Regions from separate parts of the Cellulosimicrobium sp. CpK407 genome, predicted to be linked through region 1. Evidence: riboswitches for the same ligand, from Rfam matches in the RefSeq annotation. Region 1 holds a riboswitch; each other region holds the start of a gene.

What was found. A riboswitch is a leader RNA that binds a small molecule or an ion and turns the genes downstream of it on or off. The one in region 1 is predicted to bind thiamine pyrophosphate.
Region 2: linked by a shared signal. The riboswitch ahead of ABWU78_RS01930 (ECF transporter S component) and the one ahead of ABWU78_RS13360 (thiamine ABC transporter substrate-binding protein) in region 1 are both predicted to bind thiamine pyrophosphate.
Region 3: linked by a shared signal. The riboswitch ahead of ABWU78_RS15960 (TenA family protein) and the one ahead of ABWU78_RS13360 (thiamine ABC transporter substrate-binding protein) in region 1 are both predicted to bind thiamine pyrophosphate.
Region 4: linked by a shared signal. The riboswitch ahead of ABWU78_RS12350 (FAD-dependent oxidoreductase) and the one ahead of ABWU78_RS13360 (thiamine ABC transporter substrate-binding protein) in region 1 are both predicted to bind thiamine pyrophosphate.

What each region holds. Positions count from the first base shown of each region.
Region 1 is NZ_JBGNYC010000029.1:22,814-30,013, reverse strand. Features, by position in the region: gene ABWU78_RS13370 (ABC transporter ATP-binding protein) at 1-828, opposite strand, end outside; gene ABWU78_RS13365 (ABC transporter permease) at 828-2,543, opposite strand; gene ABWU78_RS13360 (thiamine ABC transporter substrate-binding protein) at 2,635-3,735, opposite strand; TPP riboswitch at 3,816-3,920, opposite strand; gene ABWU78_RS13355 (ABC transporter ATP-binding protein) at 4,098-4,988, shown strand; gene ABWU78_RS13350 (ABC transporter permease) at 4,988-7,200, shown strand, end outside.
Region 2 is NZ_JBGNYC010000002.1:171,586-178,785, reverse strand. Features, by position in the region: gene ABWU78_RS01945 (M23 family metallopeptidase) at 1-575, shown strand, start outside; gene ABWU78_RS01940 (energy-coupling factor transporter transmembrane component T family protein) at 645-1,433, opposite strand; gene ABWU78_RS01935 (ABC transporter ATP-binding protein) at 1,430-3,250, opposite strand; gene ABWU78_RS01930 (ECF transporter S component) at 3,264-3,989, opposite strand; TPP riboswitch at 4,100-4,219, opposite strand; gene ABWU78_RS01925 (Rv2578c family radical SAM protein) at 4,403-6,064, shown strand; gene ABWU78_RS01920 (DUF1330 domain-containing protein) at 6,126-6,440, opposite strand; gene ABWU78_RS01915 (PPOX class F420-dependent oxidoreductase) at 6,476-6,943, opposite strand; gene aspS (aspartate--tRNA ligase) at 7,149-7,200, shown strand, end outside.
Region 3 is NZ_JBGNYC010000041.1:30,579-37,778, reverse strand. Features, by position in the region: gene ABWU78_RS15975 (ClpP family protease) at 1-32, shown strand, start outside; gene ABWU78_RS15970 (DUF6882 domain-containing protein) at 130-1,107, opposite strand; gene ABWU78_RS15965 (helix-turn-helix domain-containing protein) at 1,232-1,720, opposite strand; gene ABWU78_RS15960 (TenA family protein) at 1,825-2,577, opposite strand; TPP riboswitch at 2,568-2,692, opposite strand; gene ABWU78_RS15955 (VOC family protein) at 2,781-3,707, shown strand; gene ABWU78_RS15950 (alpha/beta hydrolase) at 3,704-4,348, shown strand; gene ABWU78_RS15945 (VOC family protein) at 4,475-4,876, shown strand; tRNA gene ABWU78_RS15940 (tRNA-Leu) at 4,883-4,956, opposite strand; gene ABWU78_RS15935 (NAD(P)/FAD-dependent oxidoreductase) at 5,111-6,595, opposite strand; gene ABWU78_RS15930 (hypothetical protein) at 6,786-7,200, opposite strand, start outside.
Region 4 is NZ_JBGNYC010000025.1:25,252-32,451, reverse strand. Features, by position in the region: gene guaA (glutamine-hydrolyzing GMP synthase) at 1-175, opposite strand, end outside; gene thiE (thiamine phosphate synthase) at 219-944, opposite strand; TPP riboswitch at 996-1,075, shown strand; gene ABWU78_RS12350 (FAD-dependent oxidoreductase) at 1,080-2,477, shown strand; gene thiS (sulfur carrier protein ThiS) at 2,483-2,716, shown strand; gene ABWU78_RS12340 (thiazole synthase) at 2,741-3,568, shown strand; gene ABWU78_RS12335 (ThiF family adenylyltransferase) at 3,655-4,920, opposite strand; gene ABWU78_RS12330 (DUF3817 domain-containing protein) at 4,917-5,357, opposite strand; gene ABWU78_RS12325 (ABC transporter transmembrane domain-containing protein) at 5,481-7,200, shown strand, end outside.

The DNA of each region.
Region 1 (7,200 bases):
GCGGGGGACGAACGCCTGGTAGCCGAGGAACTCCGCGACGCGGCGCGAGGCGGGGGCTCGCCACAGGTCCTCGGGCGGCGCGACCTGGAGGAGCCGGCCCGCGTCCATGACGGCGACGCGGTCGGCGACGGTGAACGCCTCGTCGTGGTCGTGGGTGACGAAGACGGCGGTCGTGCCGGTGGCGCGCAGCGCCTCGCGCAGGTCGAGCGCGAGGCGCTCACGCAGCCCGCGGTCGAGCGCGGAGAGCGGCTCGTCGAGCAGGAGGAGCCGCGGACGCGGCGCGAGGGACCGCGCGAGCGCGACCCGCTGGCGCTCGCCCCCGCTGAGGGTCGCGACGGCGCGCCGCTCGTACCCGGCCAGCCCGACGACGTCGAGCAGCTCGGTCACGCGCGCGTCGCGCGCGGCGCGCGGCAGCCCTGTGATCCCGTAGGCGACGTTGCCCGCGACGTCGCGGTGCGGGAAGAGCTGGCCCTCCTGGAACATGAGCCCGAACCCGCGCCGGTGCACGGGGACTCCCGTGAGGTCGCGGCCGTCCCACGCCACGGAGCCCGCGGCGACCGGCTCGAGCCCCGCGGCGGCGCGCAGCAGGCTCGACTTGCCGCACCCGCTCGGCCCGAGCAGGGCGAGCACCTCGCCGGGCGCGACGTCGAGCGTGACGCCCGCGACCGCCGTCGTGCCGGGGTCCGTGCCCGCTCCCCCGGCGCCGCGCCCGCCGTACCGCACGACGACGTCGCGCACCGCGAGCCCGGCGGCCTCCCCGGTGCCGGGGCCGCCGCGCGACGGCTCCGGCGTGCCCGCGCGCGCGGGGGCGGGGTCGGTCTGCACCATCAGAACTCTCCTCCGGGTCGGTCGCCGCGCAACCGCTCGGCGAGCAGCATGACGGTCGCGGTGAGCAGCGCGAGCACGACGCTCGCCGCGAGCGCCATGCCGTAGTTCTCGGCCCCCGGACGCCCGATGAGCCGGAAGATCACGACCGGCAGGGTCGCGCTGTCCGGGCGGGCGAGGAACGACGTCGCGCCGAACTCCCCGAGCGAGACGGCGAACGCGAACCCGACCGCGAGGCCGAGGGAGCGGGCGGCGATCGGGCCGTCGACCGTGCGGAACACGCGGCCGGGCGCGGCGCCGAGGGTCGCGGCGGCCTCGCGCAGGCGCGGGTCGATGGCGCGCAGCGTCGGCAGGACCGTGCGCACGACGAGCGGGATCGCGACCACCGCCTGCGCGATCGGCACGAGCAGCCCCGACGTGCGCAGGTCGACGTCGAGGCCGAGCGGCCGGTCGAGCGTGAGGAGGAACCCGAAGCCGACCGTCACGGCGGAGACCCCGAGCGGGAGCATGAACACCGAGTCGAGCACCGAGATCGCGCGCCGCCCGCCGCGCGAGCGCGGGCGCCGGGACACGACGAGCGCCACGAGACCCCCGATCACGACGGCGAGCACGGTCGCGAGCGCGGCGGTGCGCAGCGAGTTGCCCGCCGCCTCCCACACGGTGACGGACAGCGCGTTGCGCCCGCCCGTGGTGCCGAGGTTCGCGTAGTTGTCGAGGCCCCAGCCGCCGCCCGGGACGCGGAACGAGCGCACGACGAGCGTGCCGAGCGGCAGGCCGACGAGCACGACGACCACGGCCGCGGTGAGCGCCGCGGGGGCGAGGTCGCCGGTCGGGCGGCCGTCGCGCCACAGCCGCAGCGGGTGCGCGGACGACGCGGAGGACGAGAGGTTCAGGGCCCGCTCGCGCCGCGCGCGCGTGCGGTTCGCGACGGTGAGCGCGGCCGCGACGACGACGAGCTGCACGACCGACAGCACCGCCGCGGTGCGCAGGTCGAGGAACTGGGTGGTCTGGATCCAGATCTCCGTCTCGATCGTCCCGTAGCGGATGCCGCCGAGCACGAGCACGACGCCGAACGCCGTCGCGCAGAAGAGGAAGACGATCGACGCGGCGCTCGCGATCGCGGGAGTCAGCGCCGGGAGGGTCACGGTGCGGAACGCGCGCCACGGCGTCGCGCCGAGCGCCCGGGCGGCCTGCTCGGCGCGCGGGTCGAGGTGCTCCCACAGCCCGCCGACCGTGCGCACGACGACCGAGTAGTTGAAGAACACGAGCGCGACGACGATCGCCGCGAACGTCTCGTCGAGCCGCAGGAACCCGAGCGGGCCGCCCTGCACGAGCAGCGACCGGAACGCGACGCCGACGACGACGGTCGGGAGCACGAACGGCACCGTGACGAGCGCGCGCACGACCCGCCGCCCGGGGAACCGGCACCGGTACAGCACGTACGCGCCGGGCACGCCGAGCAGCACCGAGAACGTCGTGCCGAGCACCGCCTGCCAGAGCGTGAGGCCGAGGATCCGCCACGTCCGCGGCTGCGAGAACACCTCCGCGAACCCCGAGAGGTCGAGGCCGCCGTCGTCCCCGACGAACCCGCGCGCCACGAGCGTGACGACCGGCCACGCGAAGAACACCCCGAGGAACGCGAGCGGCACCGCCGCCGCCAGACCCCACAGCACCGCGCGTCCGACGCCGCCCCGCCAGACCGCCCGACCCCTCACCACGGCTCTACCTCGCGCGACCACGGCTCTACCTCGGCAGACCGGGGCTCTACCTCGCGAGGTAGAGGCGTGGTCACGCAGCGCGCACCGGGCGTCAGTCGACGACCGTGGCCGTCCATGCCTTGATCCACTCGTCGCGGTGCGCCGAGACGTCGGCGGGCGCGACCTCGAAGGGCTCGTCGGCGAGCGGGGCGAACTCGGCCCAGCCGTCGGGGAGCGCGACGGAGTCGTCGGCGGGGTACATGTACATCTGCTCCGGGACGTCGGCCTGGAACGCCTCGCTCACGAGGAAGTCGACGAGCTGCTGCGCGCCCTCGGGGTTCTTCGCGTTCGCGAGCACGCCCGTGTACTCGACCTGGCGGAAGCACGTGTCGAGCAGCGCGCCGGTCGTGGACGCGGAGCCGTCCTCGGTGAGCGTGAACGCGGGCGACGTCGAGTACGACAGCACGAGCGGGCGCGGCCCGGCGCCCTCGGAGCCGGAGAAGTCGACGTAATACGCGTCGGACCACCCGTCGACGACCTTGACGCCGTTGTCCCGGAGGTCGGCCCAGTAGTCCTCGTAGCCGTCCTCGCCGAACGCGCCGATCGTCGCGAGGAGGAACGCGAGACCGGGCGACGACGTCGCCGGGTTGGTCACGACGAGGAGGTCCTCGTACTCCGGCTTCGCGAGGTCCTCGAGCGAGACGGGCTCCGGGATCCCGGCGTCGGCGAACCACGCGTGGTCGACGTTGACGCACACGTCGCCGAGGTCGACCGCCGTGAGCTCGTCGCCGTCGCCGACGGCGTACGAGGCCGCCGAGTCGGACAGGCCCTCCGGCGTGTAGGGCGCGAGGACGCCCTCGTCGATCGCCCGCGAGGCGAACGTGTTGTCGATCCCGAACACGACGTCGCCCAGCGGCGAGTCCTTGGTGAGGATCAGCTGGTTGACGAGCGCGCCGCCGTCGCCGGGGGCGACCTGCTCGACGGTGAGCCCGCTCTCCTCCTCGAACGCGGCGAGCACCTCGTCGCTCACGGCGAAGGAGTCGTGGGTGACCAGGGTGACCGTGCCCCCGGTGCCCGACGACGTGTCGTCGCCCCCGGAGCCTGAGGTCGCGTCCTCGCCGCCACTGCACGCGGCGAGGGCGAGGAGGGCGAGGGTCGTGCCCGCGCCCGTGACGAGGGCGCTCCGGCGGGTACGGGCGGTCGTGCGCTGCATGTGTCCTCCCAGGACGTTCAGGAGGGGTCCACCGGCTCGCGCGACCGTGCCCCGCGAGCGCGGGCGACCGCACGAGCAGGTGATCGAGATTCCCGACTTCCTCCACCGGTGCTAACCGGATCAGGTTCGAGGGTCTGCGGTGGTCCGCACTCTCAGCTCCTCCAGGAGCTCCCCTGTCGTTCCCGTCGAGCCTACACCGGGCCGCGCCTGGGGAATCCCCCTGAGAGAACCCTGAGCGCGGCCCCGCGGCGACCAGGGAGGGGTTCCGGGCCGGTCCCCGATGCCCCGGGGCGCACCGCCGCGGGAGGGTCGAGACGACCGGACCGGGACACCCGGCCGACGACGCAGGAGGGGAAGGACCGATGAGCAGCAGACCTGGGACGACGGGTGCGACGACGACCGTCGCGACGTCCACCGAGAACGCCGAGAACGCCGAGAGCGCTGCGGGAGACGCCGGGACGACGCCGGAGCGGCCCGTGATCGCCACCGCGCGGGGGCTCGTGAAGACCTACGGGCGCGGCGAGGCGACGGTCCGCGCCCTGGACGGCGTCGACGTCGACCTCGAACGGGGACGCCTGACCGCGATCATGGGCCCGTCCGGGTCGGGCAAGTCGACCCTCATGCACTGCCTCGCCGGGCTGGACTCCCCCACGGCGGGGACCGTCGTCGTGGACGGCGAGACGGTCTCGGCGATGAGCGAGCGGCGCCTGACGCGGCTGCGGCGCACACGCATCGGGTTCGTCTTCCAGTCGTTCAACCTCGTGCCGACGCTCACGGCGGAGGAGAACATCGTGCTCCCGCTCGCCGTCGCGCGCCGGCCCGTGGACCGGGAGTGGTTCGACCGCGTGGTCGACGCCGTCGGCCTGCGCCCGCGGCTCGGGCACCGCCCGGCGGAGCTCTCGGGCGGGCAGCAGCAGCGCGTCGCGTGCGCGCGGGCGCTCGTGTCCCGGCCGGCGGTCGTGTTCGCGGACGAGCCGACCGGCAACCTCGACTCGCGCGCCGCCGCGGAGGTGCTCGGCTTCCTGCGCGCCTCGGTGGACGACCTCGGCCAGTCCGTCGCCATGGTCACGCACGACCCGACGGCGGCGTCGTACGCGCACCGCGTGCTGTTCCTCGCGGACGGGCGCCTCGTGACCGAGCTGCGCGACCCGACGCCGCAGGCCGTCCTCGACACGCTCGGTTCCCTCACGCCGGGGGCGTCGGCGGGCGCACACGCCGCACCGGTCACCCACGAACCGGCGGCCGTCCGATGATGGGCCGGATCGCGCTGCGCGGCGTGCGGGCGCACGGCGCGCAGCTCGTGCTGTCCGTGCTCGCGGTGACGATCGGCGTCGCGTTCGTCACGGGCACGTTCGCGCTGCGCGCGATGCTCGCGTCGACGTTCGACGGCATCGTCGCGTCGTCGATCCAGGCCGACGCGTACGTGCGCGGCGCCGCCACCGCCGGGTCCGCGCTCGAGTCGTCGTCCGCGCAGCTCGGTGGCGCACGGAGCCTCGTCCCGGCCGACCTGGCCGGCACGCTCGACGAGCGCGACGACGTCGACCTCGCGCTCGCGGAGGTGAGCGGCCCCGCCGTCCTGGTGGGCGCCGACGGCACCGCGGTGCTGAGCACCCAGGCGCCGAGCATGGCGGTCGGGTACGACCCGCGCGACCGCGGGCCGCGCGTGGTCGACGGCCGGGCGCCGGAGAACGGCGGCGAGGTCGCGCTCGAGTCCGCGACGCTCGAGGCGTCGGGGCTCGCCGTGGGCGACACGACCGACGTCGTGCTCGGGGACGCGGTGCGCCCGGTGCGCGTGGTCGGCGAGCTCTCGCTGTCCGCGCCCATGGCGGGCGCGACGATCGTCCTGCTCGACGCGGCGACCGCGGCCGCGACGTACGCGCCGGACGGCATGGTGCCGTCGATCGCCCTGCACGCCGCCGACGGCGTCTCGCCCGAGGCGCTGCGCGACGCCGTCGCGACGTCGCTGCCCGACGGCGCCGAGGCCGTGACGGGCGCGGAGCTGCGCGACGAGACGAGCAGCGCCGTCGCCGACCAGCTCGGCTTCGTCTCGACGTTCCTGCTCGTGTTCGCCGGGCTCGCGCTGTTCGTCGGCACGTTCATCATCACCAACACGTTCGCGATGCACGTGCGCCGCCGCACGCGCGAGCTCGCGCTCCTGCGCGCCGTCGGGGTGTCGCCCGGGCAGGTGTTCGCCTCGGTGCTGGGGCAGGCCGCGGTCGTCGGGGTCGTCGGCGCGGTGCTGGGCGTCGCGGCCGGGTTCGGGCTCGCCGAGCTCGCGCGGGCCGGGCTCGGCGCGGTGGGCATGGAGCTCGCCGGCTCGCTGCCCGTGACGACGGCCGGGATCGTGGTCCCGCTCGTCGTCGGTGTCGTGGTCTCGGTCGTGGCGGCAGCCCTGCCCGCGCGCCACGCGGCGCTCGTCCGGCCCGTCGAGGCGATGCGGGCCGACGTCGTGCGGCCAGCCGGCCCGGGCGTCGCCCGGGTGGTTGCGGGGACGCTGACCCTGCTCGCCGGCACCGGTCTCGTGGTGGGCGCAGCGGTGGTCGGGAGCGGCGGCGCGCCGCTCCTCGGGCTCGGCGCCGTCGGGGTGATCGCGGGCGTGCTGCTGCTCTCCCCGCTCGCGGTCGGTCCCGTGCTCGGAGTCCTCGCCGCGCCGTTCGTCGCGCTGGTCCGGCCGCTCGGCGGGCTCGCGCGCGGCAACGTGACGCGCCAGCCGCGGCGCACGGCCGCGACCGCAGGGGCGCTCGTCGTGGGGATGGCGCTCGTGTCGACGACGTCCGTCCTCGCGCTCTCGGCACGCGAGTCCGTGACCGGCATCGTCGACGAGGAGACGGCCGCCGACCTCGTCGTCCGGTCCGCGACCCCGTACCTGCCCGAGGGCGTCGCGACCGACGTGCGCGCCGTGCCCGGCGTCGCGTCCGTCGACCTCACGACGTACGGGCAGGTCGTCGTCGACGGCGAGCCGCAGCTCGTCGTCGGGTTCCCCGCCGAGGGCTTCGGCCGCTCGGTCCGCACGACGGCCGTCGAGGGCGACCTCGACGCGTACGCGCGCGGCGAGGCGGCCGTCATGGCGGACGCGCTCGACGAGCACGGCTGGGCGCTCGGCGACGTCGTGACGATCGCCGACCCCACCCGGCCCGACCTCCCGGCGCACGACGTCCGCATCGGCGCCGTGATCGACTCCCACGCGTTCTCGGTCGACATGCTCCTGCCGCCGGACGTCGCCTCGGCCGTCGGCGCGACGACCCCCGAGATGCTGTTCCTCGACGTCGAGCCGGGCGCCGACCTCGCGGCCGTGCGGGGCGCGGTGACCGAGGCCGTCGCGCCCTACGTCGTCGCGAGCGTGCTCGACGCCGACGAGTTCGCCGGGGAGGTCGCGTCCCAGGTCGAGTCGATCCTCGCGATCGTCTACGCGCTGCTCGGCCTGTCCGTGCTCGTCGCGGTGCTCGGGATCGTCAACACGCTCGC
Region 2 (7,200 bases), on a different contig from region 1:
TGTTCGCCACGACCTACGCGATCGACTTCGTCGCGGTCCGCGGCCGCCGCACCGCGGACGTGCGCGACTGGCGCACCGCGCTCGGCACCGAGCCGCCTGAACGGTTCCTCGGCTTCGGCCTGCCCGTCCTCGCGCCCGGCGCGGGCACGGTCGTCGCGGCGCACGACGGCGAGCGCGACCACGAGGCCCGGCGCTCGCCGCTCGCGCTGCTCGGGTACGCGCTCACGCAGGCGTCCCGGGCGCGTGCCGGCGGCGCGGCGCTCGCGGGCAACCACGTGGTGCTCGCGCTCGACGTCCCGGGCGTGTTCGTGGTCCTGGCCCACCTGCGTCGCGGGTCGGTCGAGGTGCGCCCCGGGCAGCGGGTGGGGCCGGGCGACGTGGTGGGTCGGTGCGGGAACTCGGGGAACTCGACGCAGCCGCACGTGCACGTGCAGGCCATGGACGGGCCCGACGCGCACGTCGCGCGCGGCGTGCCGCTCGCGTTCCGCTCCTATCGCGAGCACGGGCGTGACGGCGGCGTCCGTGCGGTCGCGCTCGGGGTCCCGGGCGAGGGGACGGTCGTCGAGCCCGCGTGAGGCTGCTCGCCCGTTGGCCGGTCGATCGGTCGGCCGGGTTCGCCCGGGAGCGTCGGCGGCGGTGTCGCCTCAGGCAGTGAGCGCGCCGATCCCGGTCACCCACCCCCCGAGGACGCCCGCCGCGACCACCGCGCCGGCGACGGCCAGGACGGCGCCTGCCGCGACGACGTCGGGCACGCCGAGCGGGACGGGCCGTGAGGACGTCCGGGGTCCGGAACCCAGCCCGCGCGACTCGAGCGCGACCGTGAGCCGCTCGGACCGGCGCACCGCGCCGACGAGGAGCGCGAAGGCGGCCGCACCGAGCGACCGCGGCGACCGAGGGAGCGTGCCCCGGCGCCGCCGGGGGTCGCGGACCGCCTGGGCGCAGCGGATCGTGTGCCACGCGTCGGGGAGCTCGACGAGGAGCCGGTGCGCGGCGAGCACCGCGAACGTCCAGGTCGCGGGCAGGCGCGCGTGCTGGTGCAGGCTCGTCATGAGGCGGACGGGGTCGGTCGTGAGGACGAGCGCGAGGGACAGCGCGCCGACGAGCAGGGTGCGCAGCGCGAGCGCCGCGCCGATCGTCAGCCCGTCCGCGCCGACGGTGAGCGGACCCAGCGGGACGGCGTCGCCCCCGGGCCGGGTGGCGACGTTGACGACCAGGAGGCTCGTCGCGAACACCGCGAACGGGACGTGGGCGAGCGCGAGGGTCCGCACGGGGACGCGTCCGAGCGTCAGCAGCGCGGTGACGGTGAGCACCCAGCCGATCGTCGGGGTCACCGGGTCGGTGACGAGGAGCGCGGCCGTCGAGACGACGAGCACCGTCGCGAGCTTGACCGTCGGGTTCCAGCGTTCGAGCGCGGTCGGGCGGGGGCCGGTCACGGGGCGACCTCCGCGGCGACCGCGGCCGTGGGCGCGAGTCTCGCCGTCCCGGGATCGGCGCCCGGCACGACGTCGTGCCGGGCGTCGAACGCCGCGTCGAGCGCGCGGACGAGCGCCCCCGGGTCGACGCCGCGACCGCGGCCTACGCGCGCCCACCAGTCGAGCAGCGGGGGTCGGCGCAGGCCCGCCAGCGCGCACAGCGCGTCGTCGGCGAGGACCGCCGACGGCTCCGCGACCGTGGCGAGCGTGCCGTCCACGACCACGGCGACCCGGTCGGCGAGCGCCGCGACGAGCGAGAGGTCGTGCGAGACGACGACCACGGCGCCGCCCGCGTCGGCGCGCCCCCGCAGCACGTGGGCGACCGTGGCGGCCTGGGCCCGGTCCAGCCCGAACGTGGGCTCGTCGGCGAGGAGGACCGGCGGGTCCAGGACGGTCGCGGTCGCCAGGGACAGGCGCCGCTGCTCGCCGCCCGAGAGCCGGTACGGGTTCGCGTCGGCGAGGTGCGCGAGCCCGAACGCGGCGAGGGTCCGGGCCACGCGCGCCTCGACGTCGTCGACGCGGGCGAGCCGGGCCGACCAGGCGACCTCCTCGCGCACCGTGCGGGCGACGAGCTGGTGCTCGGGGTCCTGGAACACCATCGCGACGGGCTCGCCCGTCGCGGTCGCCACCTCGCCCGTGGTGCGCTCGAGCCCGGCCAGGCCGCGCAGGAGCGTCGACTTGCCGCCCCCGTTGGGACCGACGACGGCGAGCACCTCGCCCGCGCGGACGTCGAGGTCCACGTCGCGCACGACGGCCGGGCCGCCGTGCCGGGACCGCCCCGCGCGGAGTCCACCCCGGTGGACGGCGAGGCCACGGGCCCGGAGCGCCACGGGGCGCGCCGCGCCGGCCGGGGTCGCGGCCGGGTCCGTGGTCGTGGGGCGCGCGGGCGAGGACCGCGCGAGGTCGACCAGCCAGTCGTCGGTCTCGGGAGAGCCGAGCGGCCCCGGGGCGCCCGCCTGCTCGAGGCGGACGGCGAGGGGTAGCCAGCACCCCAGCCCGGAGAGGTCGTGCGCGTGCTCGCGCAGGACGCGGTCGGTGGGGCCGTGCGCGACGACCCTGCCGTCGCGCCCGAGGACCAGGGTCGCGTCCGGCAGCGTGCCCAGGTCGTCCAGGCGGTGCTCGACGAGCACGACCGAGCGGTGCCGCCGCGCGGCGTCGTCGCCGCCGTCGGGTCCGGGGCGGCGCGCGAGGCCGGCGACGAGGGCCCCGACGTCGTGGGCGGCGGCGGGGTCCAGCAGCGCGGTGGGCTCGTCGAGGACGAGGAGCTCCGGCTCGGCGACGAGCGCCGCGGCGACCGCGACGCGCTGCGCCTCGCCGCCCGACAGCGCGTGGGTCGCGCGGTCGTGCAGGTGCGCGGCGCCGACGGCGGCGAGCGCCGCGGTCGCGCGGGCGTCCGTGGTGCGGGGGTCGGCGCCACGGTTCTCGAGCGCGAACCGCAGCTCCTCGTCCACGCGCGCCAGGCAGAGCTGGTCGCCGGGCCGCTGCTGGACGAGGCCCACGCGGGCGGCGAGCACGGGCGGCGGCACCTCGCGCGGGTCGGCGCCGGTCACGCGGAGGCCGCCCAGGACGACGCCCGGGAGGGTGTGCGGGACGACGCCGACCAGCGCGCGCAGGAGGGTCGACTTCCCGCACCCGGACGGGCCGAGGACCAGCAGGCTCGTCCCGGCCGGGACGGTGACGTCGACGCCGTCGAGCACCCGGGTGCCGTGGTGCCCGAGGTGCACGGTCACGTCGGCGGCGGTGACAGCGTCGCGCGCGTGCGCGGTCACGTCAGCCACGTGCGCGGTCGCCTCACCCACGGCGGGCCGCGCCGATCGCGAACGCGTCGAGGGCGCCCGTGCGGGCGAGGGCGTCGCCGAGGAGGCGGGCCGCGAGGCCGCACAGCACAACGCACGACACGACCTGGATCCCGAGCCGGAGCATCGCGTAGTCCTGACCGATCCAGCCGAAGCGCACGGCGTTGAAGGCGAACGTGACGAGGGCCGCGCTCACGCCCGACGCGACGAAGACCCACCATCCGAACCGGCGGTAGCGCGTGAGCGCGAACGGCAGCTCGGCGCCGACGCCCTGGACCAGGCCCACGACGAGCAGCAGCGGCCCCGCGGGGGACGCGAGGAAGACGACCTCGACGAGCGCGGCGAGGGTCTCGGCAAGGATGCCGACCCCCGGCTTGCGCACGATGTACGTGGCGAGCGGGCCGACGACGATCCACGCGCCCGCGAGGACGTTCGCGGCGAGGTCCGCGAGGGGGCCCATCGCGAGCTGGAGCGGGGCCCAGAGCTGGACGAACGCCCAGTACACGAACCCGAAGACGACGCCGAGGACGGCGACGAGCACCGTCTCGTGGAGCGTCAGCCCGCGGCGCCGTGCGGGGCGCCCGGTCGGGCGGACCGCGAGACCGGGCACCCCGCCGGCCGACCGGTCGGCCGGCACGCCGGCCGATCCGGTGGGCGGCTGGTCGGTGGGTGCGGCGGCGGTCGGGGTCGCCTGCTGCGGGGTGGTGCGGGGCTCGGCCATGCGGGTTCCCTCCGTCGGGCCCCCGGGGCGAGGGGTGCACGACGGCGCGCCACCGCCGGGCCCGGCGCGCCCGGCCGCGTGCGGGGCGCACGGGCACGAGCGCGCAGGGGACGGTGACGTCGGCCCTGCTCCCTTCGCTGGTACGAACCAGATCAGGTTCCACGGGTCTGCAGGTGGGACGGGTGTCCGGCCTGCACTCTCAGCGCTCGTGCGCTCCCCGGGGGCGTTCGGCCCGACCCTAGGCCCTCGGGGCCACGCGGACAATCCCGGCGTCTCAGCCCGCGGGACGGGCCCTGGGCCGCCCGTGCACCGGCCCTGCGCAGGGTGCGGGTCGCCGCTGACGCGGAGCAGGCGTCCCCCGGGGAGGACCGCGGGGCTTGACCTGGAGATCGAACACCTGTTCGAATGTGCGGGTGAGGTGGGACGGACAAGCGCTCGGCGCGGACGACGGCGCTCTCCCGGGGCTGGAGCGGGCGGGCCTCGTGCGCAGCGTGCGCACGCCCGACTTCGCGGGCATCACGTTCCACGAGGTGACGGCCAAGAGCGCGCTGTCGAAGGTCCCGGCGATGTCGCGCATGCCGTTCCGCTGGACGGTCAACCCGTACCGCGGGTGCAGCCACGCCTGCTCCTACTGCCTCGCGCCGTCCACCCCGGTGCTGCTCGCCGACGGCACGCAGCGACCGATCGGCGAGCTGCGGGTCGGCGACGAGATCGTGGGGACCGCGCCGCACGGCGCCTACCGGCGCTACGTGCGCACGCGCGTGCTCGACCGCTGGACCACCCGCAAGCGCGCGTACCGCGTGACCCTCGCGGACGGCACGCGCCTCGTCGCGAGCGGTGACCACCGGTTCCTCACCGAACGGGGCTGGCGCCATGTCGTCGGCGGGGCCGGGCGCCGCGCCCACCTGGCGCTGGGCGACGTCCTCGTCGGCCCGGGGGCGGCTGCGCTCGCGGGCGGCCGGGTCGCGCTCGAGGGCCGGGACGTCACGGGCGACGAGGCGCTGCGCGTCGACTCGCTCGAGGCGCTCGACGGGCCGGGGGAGGAGACCGAGCTCGTCGACATCACCACCGGGACGCGGGACTTCGTCGCCGCCGGGGTCGTGAGCCACAACTGCTTCGCCCGGCCCACCCACCAGTACCTCGACCTCGACGCGGGCGACGACTTCGACCGCGAGGTCGTGGTCAAGGTGAACGTCGACGAGGTGCTGCGCGCCGAGCTCGCCCGCGCGTCGTGGGGTCGCGAGCCCGTCGCGCTCGGCACGAACACGGACCCCTACCAGCGGGCCGAGGGGCGCTACCGCCTCATGCCGGGCATCATCGACGCGCTCGCGGGCTCCGGCACGCCCCTATCGGTCCTCACCAAGGGCACGCTCCTGCGCCGCGACCTGCCGCTCCTCGCCGACGCCGCCTCGCGCGTCGAGGTCGGGATCGGCGTCTCGCTCGCGCTGCTGGACCCGACGCTCCAGGCGAGCGTCGAACCCGGCACGCCCTCGCCGCGCGCCCGCCTCGACCTGATCCGCGCGGTCCGCGAGGCGGGCCTGCCGTGCGGCGTCATGGTCGCGCCCGTGCTGCCGTGGCTCACCGACTCCACGCACGCGCTGACAGACCTGCTCGACGCCGTGAAGGACGCCGGGGCCACGGGGGTCACCGTGCTGCCGCTGCACCTCAAGCCCGGGACGCGCGAGTGGTACCTCGGTTGGCTCGCGCGCGAGCACCCGCAGCTCGTCCCCGGCTACGAGCGGGTCTACGCCCGTGGCGCGTACGCCTCGAAGGCGTACCGCTCGTGGCTGTGGGACCGCGTGCGCCCGATGCTCGAGGCGCGCGGCTTCGCGGTGTCCGGCCACCGCGGTCCCGCGGGCGTCGAGGGGCGGTACCGCCGGGGCGAGCTCGGCGGTCTCGGGGACGGTCACCGCGACCCGGGGCCGCCGGCGGACGGCGCCTACCCGAGGGGGAGCCTCGCCGGGTCGCCTCAGGAATCCGACCGGCGTGGCCACGGCGGCGCGCTCGCGGGCATGCCGGTGGACGGCGGGGGTCTGGACGTCGTCGGCGGGGGAGTGGAGCAGGTCCTGTTCTGACCTGGTGGCACCGTCCGGGCGACACCGCGACCGCGACGCCGGCGCGCGTCCGACGGCCGGGTCAGGAGGGCTGGTCGCGGTGCGGGACGGCACCGACACGGACGATGTCCGTCCGTGCCACAGCCCGGTCCCTGAGGTCGGCCAGCGCCACCCGGGCGGGGTCGGCCAGGTACGCGGCGAGCGCGTCGTCATCGGGCAGCTCGATGACCTGCACCTCGGTCGGCAGCGACGCCTCCTGACCGGGCAGCGCGCGCACGCGCGACAGCACGCGCCCGCCGTGCGCGGGCACGAGCGCGAGGACGACGTCCTCGTACTCGCTCAGCAGGTCGGCGCTGCCCTCGGTGGGCCACAGCATCACGCACAGGGTGATCGGCATGGTCGGCACGCTACGCCGCCGCGCCGGCGGGATCGTCAGCCGTCCGCGAGGCGCGCCGGGAACCCGCCCGTCGCGACCGGGCCCCAGCGCGTGATCGTCAGGCGCACGAGCGACTTGCCCTGCGTCACCATGGCCTCGCGGTACTCGTCCCAGTCCGGGTGCTCGCCGCTGACGGAGCGGTAGTAGTCGACGAGCGGCTCGACGGACTCGGGCAGGTCGATCACCTCGGCCTCGCCGTCGACCTGCACCCACGGGTCCGAGAAGCGCTCGCCCAGCGAGAGCAGCGACGCGCGCGGGTCGCGACGCACGTTGACCGCCTTGGCGCGCTCCGGGTACGTCGACACGACGACCCGGCCCGCGTCGTCGACCCCGTACGTGACGGGGCTGAGCTGTGGCCGCCCGTCGGCGCGCGTCGTGACGAGGACGCCGTCGTGCCGGGACCGCAGGAACTGCTCGAGCTCGTCGCGCTCGACGCGCCGGTTCGTCGCGATGGTGCGTGCCACGATCACCCCTCCTCGTGCGGGCGGCGGGCCGGTCGGCGCGCGCCGGTGCCGCCGGCCCGGACGCACGACACGGTCGGAGCGCCGGTGGAGCGGCGGCACCGCCACGGTATCCGGTCGAGCAGCGCGCCCGCCCGCACTAGACTCGTCCGGACGCGCGCCCGCCCCGGGAGCGCGACCCCCACCGCCCACCTGGAAGGAACCCTCCGTGCTGCGCACCCGAACGGCCGGCTCACTGCGGGCCGAGCACACCGGTCAGA
Region 3 (7,200 bases), on a different contig from region 1:
TCACGTCGCGCAAGCTCGCCGCGGCGGCCTGAACCCGGGTCGAGCGCTGCGTCCGCGGTCGACGGACGCGTCCCGGGACGCATCTCTCGGCCGCAGACGCAGCACTCGCGGTGCGCTGCCGCACGGGGCCTACCCGCGTCGCCGGAACCAGGAGCGTCGACGCGGCTCCTGCGCGGGCTCGGCCGCCAGGCCCGGTTCCTCCGTCGACGCGGGCTCTCCGGGTTCCGGCACCTCGGCAGCGTCCGGGTCGGGGACATCGGCGGTGTCCGCGTCGGGCACGTCGGCGGTGTCCGCGTCGGGCACGTCCGCGGAGTCCACGTCAGGGTCGACGGCGGTGTCCGCGCCGGGCGCGTGGGCGTCCGGATCCGCTGCTCCCGGCTCGGGATCGTGCGCCGGCGCGGACACCGCGCGCCCCGTCGCCGCGATGCCGGCGATGCGGCCGCGCTCGTCGAACCGGACGGTCACGCTCCCGTCGGGCAGGGCGAGCTCGACCGCGCCGTCGCCCTGCGCCGTCCGGAGCCCGCGAGCGACGGCGTAGGACGCGACGGCGCGCCGGTGGTCGACGACCGTCACGGACAGCAGGCCTTCGCTCAGCACCCGCACGACGCGCGGCACGCTCGGCGCGGGCAGCGCGAGATCGTCGGCGTCGAGGAGGAACCAGGCGCGCGTCCCGCCGCCGACGGGTGCGCTGTAGTGGGTCCAGGTCCCGGTGACGGCCTTCGCCGCGAGCGCGAGGCGGTACGGGAGGTCGTCGGTGAGCGGCAGCTCCGCCTCGGTCGCCTCGCGCAGGCCGGTCTCGCGGGTCTTCTCGGCGGCGCGCAGCACGTCGTCCGGGAAGTCGTTGACGTTGTTCCACGCCCACATCCAGCTCCCGGGGCCGGGCGCGGCCGTGCCGAGGAACTGGAGCCGGCACGTCGTCGTCCCGCCGTCCGGTGCGGTGAAGGTGAACGTCCCCGTGGCCATCTCGGCGCCCCACGCGTCGTCGCCGTGGCGGTCGACGAGGTGGAGCTGGTGCTCGTGCGAGAGGAACGCGGCGTCGTCGACGAGCTCCTGGAGGGCCGGGGCGGTCTGCTCTGCCGTGCCGTGCGCGGTCTGCGGCTCCGTCATCCCTCGACGGTAGCGGCGCCCGCCGCGCCGCGCCGGGGCGCGACACGCGGTGCCGACCAGGAGCCGGCCAGGTGCGGGCCCCGTGCCGGCCGCGCGTCAGCCGGTGCGGCCGGCCCCGCGGGAGTCAGGCCGCGAGGAGCAGCACGTCGGCGGCGCGCACGGTCGCCCGCGCCGCGAGCGTCGTGCGCGCGACCGGGAGGTCGCGCACGGGTTCGCTGGCGGGTGCGGGGTCCCGCGGCGCGGAGAGCGCACCGCGCTCCCGGACGGAGGAGAGCACGCGCACGGGGGCGAGCGGGCGCAGCTCCTCCCCCGTGCGAGCCACGAGGTCCACGAGGCGCAGGCCGAGGGCGCCGCAGACGGCGGCCAGGACCTCGGACGACGCCTCCTTACGGCCGCGCTCCACCTCGGACAGGTAAGCGGTCGAGACCCGTGCGGCAGCCGCGACGTCGACGAGCGTCCGACCCTGCGCGAGCCGGGCCCGTCGGAGGATGCCGCCGATCACGTGGCGCAGGAGCGGTTCCGGCCGACCGCCCTCCCGGGACCGGGGGCTCGCCGGCACTCCGCCCGGCACTCCGCTCGGCCCTGCGTTCGGCACCGCGCTCGTCGCGTCCATGCGGTCACGCTACCCGCGCCCCGCCCGGGTGCCGAGGCACCCGGGCGAGGATCTGCTCCTGGCGTAAGGCCCGACGTCGGGCGCTCACCGGTCCGGGAGGGACGTCACCACCGCTCGAGCGACCACGCCATCTGCCAGAACCGGATCTCGTGGCGGCAGCTCAGCTCGAACGCGCGCTCCATGCGGGCGCGCTCCGCCTCGCCCGCGTCGGCGGCGAGCGCGTCGAGCCGCTCGCGCAGGTCGGCCAGGACCCCCTCGGTGCGCTCGGCGGCGTAGAACTCCCACCAGCCCGCGAGCGGGTGGTCGTCCCCGATCGCGCCGGGCGTCGTCTCGCGCTCGGCGAGCCAGAACCGCCGCGCCGACCAGATGTAGGTCCACGGGCACGGCAGGAGGGCGGCGAGCAGCACGCCGAGCGAGTCGCGGCCCGCGGCGAGCATGTGGTCGACGTACGCCTGCGCGCTCGGGGCGAGGCGGTTCGTCTGCGCGTCCTCGTAGGCCACGCCGAGGAAGTCGCACATCGCGTGGTGGGCGTGCGACTCGTCGTCGAGCAGGAACCCGGCCTTCTCGTGGAAGTACGCGGCCCACTCGCGGTCCGGCGCGAGCGCCATGCCGAGCCCGTAGCAGCGCAGGTACGCCGTGAGGTACTGGTGGTCCTGGCCGACGTAGTGCCGCACCGCGTCCGGCTCGACCGACCCGTCGCGCAGCCCGGCGAGGAACGGGTGGTCGTAGAACTCGTCGAAGAGGTGCGCGTACCGGCGCGCGAGGTCGACCGTGAAGCCGGTCTCCCCCGGCCGGACGAGCGCGGTCGGGTCGTCCGCGAGGACAGGGTTCAGGGTGATGGCAGCAGGCGTCGTCATGCCCACGTTCCTCCGCTCGTGCTAGCGAGATCAGGTTCGACGGGTCCGGGCGGCCGTACCGCTCGTCTCAGTCCCTCGGCCCGGTCGCCCGGGCGGGACGCCCCGCGTGGTTCGCGGCGACCCTAGCAAGGAAGCGCCCCGCGTGTCGGGACCGCCCGACGGCGTGGTGGAATATAGTTGTAGCGACAACAGTTGGAGCAGACATGACCACGAGCACCCCGGGCGCGCCGACCGACCGCCTCCTGTCCCCGTCCACGAGCATGGACGCCGTCACGCTGCGCGTCGGCGACCTCGAGCAGATGACGTCCTACTACACGGGCGCGTTCGCGCTGGCCCCGCTCGAGGAGCGCTCGCGCGGCACCGAGGTGCACCGCGTCCTCGGCCGCGGCACGACGCCCATGCTGCGCCTCGTGCACACGCCCGGTCTGCCCGCCGTCGACCGGCGTCAGGCCGGCCTGTTCCACACCGCGTTCCTGTTCGACGACGCCGCGAGCCTCGCCGCGACCGTCTACCGGGCCGCGCAGGACCGTCGCGGGGCGTTCGTCGGGTCGAGCGACCACCTCGTCAGCGAGGCGTTCTACTTCACCGACCCCGAGGGGAACGGGGTCGAGCTGTACACCGACCGCCCCCGCGAGACGTGGGTGCGCGAGCGCGGCCAGATCGTCATGGCGACCGAGTACCTGGACCCGAACGCGTACCTGCGCACGCACCTCGACCAGGAGACGTTCGACGCCGGGCCCGCGCTCGCCGGGCGGGTGGGGCACGTCCATCTCCAGGTCGGCGACATCGCGACCGCGCGCGACTTCTACGTCGACGCCGTCGGGTTCGAGGCCACGGTCACCGAGTACAGCGGCGCCCTGTTCGCGTCCGCCGGCGGGTACCACCACCACGTCGCGATGAACGTCTGGAACAGCGCCGGCGCCGGCCCGCGCGCCGCGAGCCTCGGGCTCGGCGACGTCGCGGTCACCGTCCCCGGTCGCGACGACCTCGACGCGCTCGTCGCCCGCCTGCGGGCCCGCGGCCTGCAGCACGCCGACGACGGCCGCTCCGTCGTCGTGCACGACCCGTGGGGCACGCGCGTCACGCTGGCCGTGCCCGGCACGACGACCGACGAGCTCCTGGCGCGATGAGCGCGGCCACCGCGCTCGTCGCCGTCCGCCCCGACCCGGGCCCGGCAGGACAGCCCGCCGCGGGGCCCGTCGTCGTGCTGCTGCACGGGTACGGCTCGCACGAGCACGACCTCGCGGGCCTCGGCCCGCACCTGGGCGCGCCGTGGGTCTCGCTGCGCGCCCCGCTCCCTCTCCCCCACGGCGGCTTCGCGTGGTTCCCGATCGTCACGCCGGGCGACCCCGACCCGGAGTCCGTGGCGCGCGCGACCGAGGCCGTCTGGGCGTGGGTCGACGCCGAGCTCGGCACCGACCGGCCGGTCGTCCCCGTCGGGTTCTCCCAGGGCGGGCTCATGGCGACCCAGCTCCTGCGCACGCGCCCCGAGCGCGTGGCGGCGACCGTCGTCCTCGGCGGGTTCGTCCAGGCCGCGGAGCAGCCCGCGGACGCCGCTCTCGCCGCGTCCCGGCCGCCCGTGTTCTGGGGCCGCGGGGCCGAGGACCGCGTCATCGCGCCGCACGCGATCGAGCGGACGACCGCGTGGTTGCCGGGCCGCACGACGCTCGTCGAGCGCGTCTACCCCGGCCTCGCGCACGGCATCGACGCGCGCGAGCTCGCCGACGTCCGCGCGTTCCTCGACGACGCCCTGGGGCGGACCGCCGCCTGACCGCAGGCGCGGGCGGCCGACCCGACGGCGGCGGCCCGGCCCGGCCCGGCCCGGCCCGGGGAGCGCACCCGACGCCGGGCGCGCACGATGGGAGCACCCACCCGTGCGCACCGAGGAGCCAGGCCGATGTTCCGCAGCCTCTTCCCGATCCTCTCCGTGGCCGACGTGGAGCGGTCGCTCGTCTTCTACCGCGACCTGCTGCGCGGGACCGTCGAGTACGCCTTCCCCGACGAGGGCGCGCCCGTGTACGTGAGCGTGCACGTCGGCGGCTCGCCGCTCGGGATCGGGCTCGACGACGGCACGATGCCCGCCGGCGTCGCGCGCACCGCGCTGTGGGTGTACGTCGACGACTGCGACCGGGCCGTCGAGCACCTCGCCGCGGCCGGAGTGCCGGTGCTCCAGCCGCCCACGGACCAGCCGTGGGGCGAGCGCGTCGCGCGCGTGCAGGACCCGGACGGCACCGTCGTGATCCTCGGCCAGGAGGCCGCGCCGCCGCCCGAGCCCGAGGGCCCGACCGGGCTCTCGTGACGTCGGTGCCCCCACCGGGACTCGAACCCGGAACACGCCGGGTTTAAGCCGGCCGCCTCTGCCAGTTGGGCCATGGGGGCGCGGCCCGAATCTACCGCGACCGCGGACCGAGCCGGGACGGTCGACGCCTGCCGAGGAGGCGCCGGACACGTCGGGACGCGACGAGGGGCGAGCCGCACCGGCGGCTCGCCCCTCGTCGTCGGGCACGGCTCCGGGGTCGCCCCCGGACGGCGGTCAGGACGCCTTGGCCGGGACCTTCTCGTCCGCGTCGGCGGAGACGCCCGCCTCGGCCGCGGCGGCCGAGCCCTGCGCGGTCTGCTTGACCGGCTCGCCGTCCTTCTTGGGCGGCACCGACGCGGCGCGGAACTCCGCGCGCGGGTCGTGCAGGGAGCCGAGCGACACGAGCTCGCGACCCAGGAGGAACTGCCCGATCCAGCCGATGAAGATGCGGATCTTGCGGTTGCCCGTCGGCATCGCCATGACGTGGTAGCTGCGGTGCATGAGCCACGCGAGCACGCCGCGCAGCTTGAACACGCCGAACAGCTCCGCGACGCCCTTGTACAGGCCGAGGGACGCGACCGTGCCGACGCTCTTGTGGCGGTACTCGACCGGCTTCTCGCTGTGCAGCTCGAGCGCGAGGTTGTCGGCCAGGCGCGTGGCCTCGCGGATCGCGTGCTGCGCGTTCGGGGGGCAGAACTTGCCCGGGTTGAGCACGTCCGGGACGGCGGCGCAGTCGCCCGCGGCCCACGCGTTCGGCACGACGTTGCCGTCGGCGTCGGCGACCTGGAGCGTCGGGAGCACCGTGACGCGGCCCATCTTGTCCACGGGGAGGTCGGACGCCTCCTTGATGACCGGGTTCGCCTTGACGCCCGCGGTCCACACGATCGTGTCGGAGTCGAACTCGACGCCCGTCGACGTGACGACGTGGCCGTCGACGCACGACGACAGGAACGTGTTGAGGTGGAACTCGATCCCGCGCTTCTTCAGCTCCTCGAGCGCATAGCCCGCCATGGGCTCGCTGAGCTCGGGCAGGATGCGCCCGGCGCCCTCGATCATGACGAAGCGGAGGTCCTTCTCCTCGATCGTCGCGTAGTTGCGGGTCGCGTAGCGCGCCATGTCCTCGATCTCGGCGATCGCCTCGACGCCCGCGAACCCGCCGCCCACGAACGTGAACGTCAGCATGCGGCGACGCAGCCCCTCGTCCCACGTGGACGACGCGACGTCCATGCGGTTGAGCACGTGGTTGCGGACCGCGATGGCCTCCTCCACGTTCTTGAAGCCGATCGCGTTCTCCGCGAGCCCGGGGATGGGGAGCGTGCGCGACACCGAGCCGAGGCCGACGATCAGATGGTCGTACGTGACCGAGTAGTCGTCGCCCTCCTCCGGGTGGATCGTCACGCGGCGCGCGGCGTGGTCGATCGAGACGACCTTGCCCTGGAGCACGTCGACGCCCTTGAGGGCGCGGCGGTGCGGCGCGACGACGTCGCGGCCGTCGATCGAGCCCGCGGCCGCCTCGGGGAGGAAGGGCGCGTACGTCATGTACGGGCGCGGGTCGACGACGACGATCGCCGCCTCGCGGCGACCGAGCTTCTTGCGCAGTCGGCGCGCGGCGTACAGACCCACGGAGCCGCCGCCGAGGACGACGACGCGGGGCACCTTGCGGGGCCGCGGCGAAGCGGTCTGGGCACGGCTGACCGAGGTCAGGTCATTCTGAGGCATGGTTCCAGAGTATTACCGGTTGCGGCACAGGCGAGCCGGAGCGTCCGTCAGACGGGCGTGACGCGCCCCACGCCCGCCCTGCGCACCGGGCAGACCCGACATTCCGCGCGGCACGGACGGCGCCGAACCCGGGGTCGCTCCCGACGGCGACCCCCGGCTGGGGAGCGATCCCGGGCTCGGCGCCTTTCCGTCAGCCGATCGCGCCGACGACGGGGGTCGGTCCCGTCGGTTGCGGCTGCGTGCCGCCCGCGGGCGGGGTCGGCGCGGGCTCGGGTGCCGTGCCCTCGGCCGGGTCCGTCGCGTCGCCGGACGGCGCGGGGTCGTCGGCGTCGCCGGCGCCCGGCTCGCCCGTGCCCGACGTCGCGTCGTCCGCCCCGACGCTGGAGGGCACCGCGGTGGGCGCCTTGAGGAACGGCCACGGCATCTCGCGCGTGCGCGTGCCCGTCGCCGGGACAGGGCGCCCGTCGCCGTCCGCGTACTCGACGTCCTCCTCCGCGACCGCGCGCAGCGGGTAGACGTTCCAGCGCTCGCGGCCGTCCGTCGAGAGCGTCGGCTGGAAGTACCACGCGCCCTCGACGTCCGGCACCGACCACGGGCCGTAGGCG
Region 4 (7,200 bases), on a different contig from region 1:
TCTGCTCGACCGTGAAGGTGTGCGGCACGATCTCGGAGTAAACCTTGGCCTCGCGCACGCGGCGCGCGATGAGCTGCGCGTACTGGGCGCCGAAGTCGACGACGAGCACGGGGCGCGGGGTCGCGGCGACCTCGGCGGTGGTGGGGGTGTCGGGAGCGGTGGCGGGTGACGTCACGGCTCCAGGATAGTCGCCGCGCGGCGCGGTCCCGTCCCGCGTCTCAGGCGCCGGTGGGTTCGGCGGCGCGCTCGGCCGCTCGCTCGGCGACCCGCCCGCGCAGCGCCCGGGCGGCGGCCTCCGGGTCTGGCGCCTGCGTGATCGCCCGCACGACGACGACGCGGGTCGCCCCGGCGTCGAGGACCGCGTCCAGCCGCTCCGCGTCGATCCCGCCGATCGCGAACCAGGGCGTCGTGGGCCGGGTCGCGGCGACGTCGCGCAGCAGGTCGAGCCCGACCGCGACGCGCCCCGGCTTCGTCGGCGTCGCCCAGAGGGGGCCTACGCAGAAGTAGTCGACGTCCGGGTCGGCCTCGGCCGCGGCCGCCTGGTCGGCCGAGTGGGTGGACCGGCCGAGCACCGGCGCGGCCCCGAGCAGGGATCGCACCGCGGAGACCGGCAGGTCGCCCTGACCCATGTGGACGACGGGTGCACCGGTGAGCGCCGCCACGTCGGCCCGGTCGTTCACGGCCCACAGGGCGCCGTGCTCCGTCGCGACCCGTGCGACGAGCTCCTGGAGCTCGAGCTCGCGCGCCGCGTCGAGCGTCTTGTCGCGGAGCTGGACGACGTCGACCCCGCCCGCGAGCGCCGCCCGCAGGAAGTCCTCGAGGTCGCCGCGCTCCTCGCGCGCGTCGGAGCACAGGTAGAGGCGTGCGTCGGCGAGCCGGGCCCGCGCGTCGTCCGCAGCCGGCACGGCGCGGTTCGCGGGCGTGGCGAAGGTCTCGGTGCTCACCCGCCGGAGCCTAGCCGCGCCCGCTCCCGCACGCGGGTACTGTGGCCGACAGCACGGGAGCCCCGCACGGGGCTGAGAGGGCGTCGGAGCCGACCGTCGAACCTGATCTGGGTCATGCCAGCGAAGGGAGCGCGCATGCACACCCCTGTCCGTCCCGGGCCCCGCCCGCCGGGAGCCGGCCCTGCCGTGCCCGACGGCGCGCGCGACGTCGTCGTCGTGGGCGGCGGGATCGTGGGGCTCGCCGTGGCGTGGCGCGCCGCGCGCGCCGGTCTGTCGGTCACGGTGCTGGACCCGGCGCCGGGCGACGGCGCGACGCACGCCGCGGCCGGGATGCTCGCCCCCGTCACGGAGGCCGACTTCGGCGAGGACGCGGCACTGCGCCTGCACCTCGCCGCCGCCACGGCGTGGCCGGGGTTCGCCGCCGACCTGCGCGCCGCGACCGGGGCCGACGTCGGTCTGCGGACCGCGGGCACCCTCACGCTCGCCTACGACGCCGACGACCTCGCGCTGCTCCGTCGTGTCCTCGCCCTCCACGCGGAGCACGGCCTCGCCTCGCGCGAGCTCACCGTCGCCGACGCCCGTCGGCGCGAGCCGTATCTCGGCCCGCGGGTCGCGGGCGCCGCCTGGGCGCCGGACGACCACGCGGTCGACCCGCGCGCGGTGCACGCCGCCCTGCTCGGCGGGCTGCGCGGCCTGGTCGGTGGCGGCACCGGAGCGGGCACCGGGCCGGGGACGCTCGCGGGGTCGGGCACCGGATCCGCGGTGGGCGCCGTCGTCGTGCGGGCGTCCGCGACGCGGCTCGCGCTCGGCCGGGCCGGGCGGGTCGTAGGCGTGCACGACGACGCGGGCCGGCTCCACGCGGCGGGTGCGGTCGTCGTCGCGGCGGGCTGGGAGTCCGGGGCGCTCCTCGCGGACGTGCCGGGCGTCGTCGTGCCGACCCGGCCGGTCAAGGGGCAGACGTTGAGGCTCGACGCCGGGCCGGACCTCGCGCTGGAGCACGTGGTGCGCGGGGTCGTGCAGGGGCGACCCGTGTACGTCGTGCCGCGCGACCCGGTCCCGGACGGGCAGGGTCGCGGCGTCGCGGGTCACCGGGAGGTCGTCGTCGGCGCGACCACCGAGGAGAACCCCGACGACCGCCGCGCGACCGCGGGCGGCGTCTTCGCCCTGCTGCGCGACGCGCGCGCCCTGCTGCCCGGGATCGACGAGGCCGCGCTCGTCGACGTGACGCCCCGGGCGCGCCCCGCGACGCCGGACAACCTGCCGCTCGTCGGCCCGACCGCCGTCCCGGGGCTGCACCTCGCGACGGGGCACGGCCGCAACGGCATCCTGCTCGCGCCGCTCACCGCCGACGCGGTGATGGCCGGGCTCACGGGTGCCGCGCTCCCGCCCACCGTCGCGGCCGCCCTCGCCCCTACCCGCACCGACCGCTTCGCCGAACCCGGGGTCGCTCCCCACGGCGGGCCCGACCTGGGGAGCGACCCCGGGTTCGGCACCGTCCGGTCCGCCGCGTTCTCCCTGACGACACCGAGGTGATCTCCGTGACCCGACCTGCTCCGACCGCGCTCGTCAACGGCGAGCCGTACCCGCTCGACGCCCCCGTGCACCTCGAGCAGCTCGTCGCGGCGCTCGTGCCCGCGTACGTCGCCGACGGGACGCCGCAGGGTGTCGCCGTCGCGGTGGACGACGCCGTCGTGCCGCGCGGCTCGTGGGCGACGACCGTCGTCGCGCCGGGTGACCGCATCGAGATCGTGACCGCCGTCCAGGGCGGCTGAGGAGGACCCGTGACCACGACCGACATGTCCCCCGCGCCCGCGCACCGACCGTCGAACGGCGGCGACCCGCTCGTCGTCGCCGGCACGACGATCGGGTCCCGCCTCGTCATGGGCACCGGCGGGGCGGCGAACCTGCTCACGCTCGAGGACGCGCTCGTCGCCTCGGGCACCGCACTGACGACCGTCGCGATGCGCCGCGTCGCCGTGCGCGCCGGTGGCGTGGCCTCCCCCGACGCCGGGATCTGGGCGCTCCTCGCGCGCCTCGGCATCCGGGCGCTGCCCAACACGGCCGGGTGCTTCTCGGTGCGCGAGGCCGTGCTCACCGCGCACCTCGCGCGCGAGGCGTGCGGCACCGAGTGGGTCAAGCTCGAGGTGATCGCCGACGACGTCACGCTCCTGCCCGACCCCGTCGGCCTCGTCGAGGCGGCCGAGCAGCTCGTGCGCGACGGGTTCGTCGTGCTGCCCTACACGAACGACGACCCGATCCTCGCGCGCCGGCTCGAGGACGTCGGGTGCGCCGCCGTCATGCCGCTCGGCGCGCCGATCGGCACCGGCCTCGGCATCCTCAACCCCCGCAACATCGAGGCGATCGCCGCCGCCGCGCGCGTGCCCGTGATCCTCGACGCGGGGATCGGCACGGCGTCCGACGCCGCGCAGGCCATGGAGCTCGGGTGCGCCGGCGTCCTGCTCGCGACCGCCGTCACGCGCGCCGCCGACCCGGTCCGCATGGCGCACGCGATGCGCCTCGCCGTCGAGTCGGGCCGCCTCGCCGCCGGTGCCGGCCGCATTCCCCGCCGCGAGGGCGCCCTCGCGAGCTCGTCCCCCCAGGGCCGCCTCGACCTCGCCCTCTGACGCCGGTCCGCCCGCCAGCGGAACAGGCCGTCCTGGCTCGTCAGCCGACCGGGACCCGCGACGTCCACCTGCTCGGCGGGGGCGGACTAGGTGGCCGGGGTCGTTTCCAGGGCGTCGAGGAGGGCGGGGACGCCGCCGACGACCGAGCGGGCGTCGATCCCGGCGGCGCGCGCGAGGTCGGCGACGCGGGCCGAGCGGCCGCCGACCGCGCACAGGACGAGCACGGGTCGGTCCGTCGGGAGGTCCGCGAGCGCCGCGGCGGGGTCGCCCGTGAGGAACGTGCCGCTCGGCACGAGGGTCGACCCGGGCAGGGGACGCACCCGCGCCTCCCAGTCCTCGCGCACGTCGAGCAGGTACGGGGCCGTGCCGTCGTCGCCCAGCAGGGCCGCCGCGTCGCGCGCGGTGACGTCGCGCTCCCCCGTGACCGGCCGCGCGACCGACGTCGCCGGGGCCAGTCCGCAGAACGCGGCGTAGGCGTCGTCGCCCGGCAGGAGCGCGGTGACGGGGTCGCGGGTCGGGTCGGCGCGCACGGTGAGCTGGCGCCACGAGAGGTCGAGCGCGTCGTAGACGGCGAGGCGGCCGAGCAGCGTCGTGCCGGCGCCGGTGACGAGCTTGATCGCCTCGGTCGCCATGACGGAGCCGACGGTCCCGCACATCGCGCCGAACACGCCGCCGGTCGCGCAGTCGGGCGCGGCGCCGGGCGGCGGCGGGACGGGGAACACGTCGCGGTAGGTGACCCCGCACGCCTCGCCGTCCCCCGGGCCGACGGGAGCCGCGCCGCCCGGGCGCGGGACGTCGTCGGGCAGGGCGAACCGGGGCGCGCCCCAGAAGACGCTGACCTGCCCCTGGAAGCGGTAGATCGAGCCCCAGACCACGGGCAGCCCGAGCACCTCGGCCGCGTCGGAGACGAGGTAGCGCGTGGGGAAGTTGTCGGCGCCGTCGAGCACGACGTCGTAGCCGCGCAGCACGTCGAGCGCGGTGTCCGCGTCGAGGCGGACCGCGTGCTCGACGACGCGCACGTGCGGGTTGACGTCGGCGATGGCGTCGCGCGCGGAGTCGACCTTGCGGCGCCCGACGTCAGGACCGCCGTGGATGACCTGGCGCTGGAGGTTGGAGGTGTCGACGACGTCGTCGTCGACGATGCCGATGGTACCCACGCCCGCGGCGGCCAGGTAGAGCAGGGCGGGGCTGCCGAGGCCGCCCGCGCCGACGACGAGCACGCGCGCGGCGGCGAGACGGCGCTGCCCCTCGGGACCGACGCCGGGCAGCGCGAGGTGGCGCGCGTACCGCTCGAGCTCCGCGGTGGTCAGCTCGGGGCCGGGTGCGACGAGGGGCGCGAGCGGCGTCGTCATGACGCGTACTGCTCCTCCAGGACGGCGAGCTTGGCCTCGGCCTCGGCGTGCACCTTCTTCTCGAGGATGAACGACATGACCGGCACGACGCCCGCGAAGACCATGGTCGCGAGGCGGCCCCAGCCCCACCGCATCTTGGTCCACAGGTCGAGGACCGTCACGAGGTAGACGACGTAGATCCAGCCGTGGGCGAAGGGGATCCACGAGACGTACCGCATGACCCCGTCGACGTCGACGAGCTGGCCGACCCCGTACTTGACGAGCATCTCGACGCACAGGACGAGGAGCATCACACCGGTGATGATCGCGAGGACCCGGTAGCGGGCGAGCGCGCCGCGCGCCTTGCGGATCGCGGTGCGGGCGGCCTCCGTGCTGGGCGTCGCCGCGCCGGCGGGGGCGGGCGTGTCGGTGGGGGTGGCCGGGTCCTGCGTGGTCATGGGAGGGGTCCTCGTTCCGGGCGAGACGGCCGCGGCGGTCCGTGCCGCCGCGGTGGCGTGTGACGCGGTCGCCGCCGTTAATGCGTCGCCGCGTGTCGGACGCCGAACCTAGGGTAGAACACCGTGCGACCCCTCCCCCTCCCCGACCCGGGGACCCCCGACCTGCGCGGACCGACGCGCTACCTGCTCTGGCTGGCCCGTCGTCAGTGGACCGTGCTCACCGTCTCCGTGCTGCTCGGCCTGGCCAACTTCGCGTGCCAGGCGTTCCAGCCGTGCATGCTCGGCCGCGCGCTCGACGAGGGGCTCGCGGAGGGGTTCGGGCCGGAGCTGTGGCGCTGGGCGGGCCTCCTGCTCGCGCTCGGCCTCGGGATCGTCGTCACCGGGGTCACGCAGCACCGGTTCGACATCGCGAACTGGCTGCGCTCCGCGCTCACGACGTCCCAGCTCGTGGGCGACGTCACCGCGCGCTCCGGCGACGCGATCACGGAGGAGCTGCCCACGGGCGAGGTCGTGTCGACCGTGGCGAGCGACGCCATGCGCGTCGGCCAGCTCTTCTCGATGATGGGCCAGTTCCTCGGCGCGCTCGGCGCGTACGTCGTGGTGGCGGTCATCATGCTCTCGACGTCGCTCCAGCTCGGGCTCGTCGTCGTGCTGGGCCTGCCGGTCGTGGCGGCGGTGCTCGCGCTGCTCGTCAAGCCGCTCCAGCAGCGCCAGGCCGCGCAGCGCGAGGCGCAGGGCCGGCTCACGACGCTCGGCGCCGACACCGTCTCCGGCCTGCGGATCCTGCGCGGCATCGGCGGCGAGGGCGTGTTCGTCGGCCGCTACGCGCGCCAGTCGCAGAAGGTGCGCGAGGCGGGGGTCAAGGTCGCGCACACGCAGGCCACGCTCGACGCCCTGCAGGTGCTCCTGCCGGGCCTCCTCGTCGTGCTCGTCGTCTACCTGGGCGCGACGGCGGCCCTGCGCGGCGACATCACGCCCGGGCAGCTCGTCGCGTTCTACGGGTACGCGGCGTTCCTCGGCTGGCCGCTGCAGGTCGCGACGCAGATGCTCAACATCGCGACGCGCGCCCACGTCGCGTCGCGCAAGATCGTGCGCGTCCTCGCGGTCGAGCCCGCCGCAGGCGCGACGCCGGCCACCGCGCCCATGCCGCCCGAGGGCAGCCCCCTCGTCGACGAGACGAGCGGCCTGGTCCTCGAGCCGGGCCGCGTGGTCGCGCTCGTGTCCGCGGACCCCGACGCGTCGGCGGCCGTGGCGACACGCCTGGGCCGGTTCGACGACGCCGCGGAGGCCGCCACGCCCGTGCGGCTCGGCGGGACGCTCCTCGCCGACCTGGACAAGCACGCGCTGCGGCGCCGGGTCGTCGTCGCCGAGGCGACGCCCCAGCTCTTCTCGGGCGCGCTGCGCGACGAGCTCGACCCGCGGGGTGCCGCGACCGAGGCCGACGTGCTCGCCGCCGTCACCGTCGCCGACGCCCACGACGTGCTCGACTCCGTCCCCGACGGCCTCGCGGGCGAGCTGCCCGAGAAGGGTCGCTCGCTGTCGGGCGGGCAGCGCCAGCGCGTCGCGCTCGCGCGCGCCCTGCTCACGGAGCCCGAGGTCCTCGTGCTCGTCGAGCCGACGAGCGCCGTCGACGCCCACACGGAGGCACGGATCGCCGCGCGCCTCGCCGACGCCCGGCGCGGACGCACGACGCTCGTCGTCACCGCCTCGCCGCTCGTGCTCGAGCACGTCGACGAGGTGCTGCTCCTCGAGGGCGGCCGCGTCACCGCGCGCGGCACGCACCGGGACCTCGTCGACCGCGCCCACGCGTCCGGCACCGCGCCGGACGACGACGCGGCCCGCT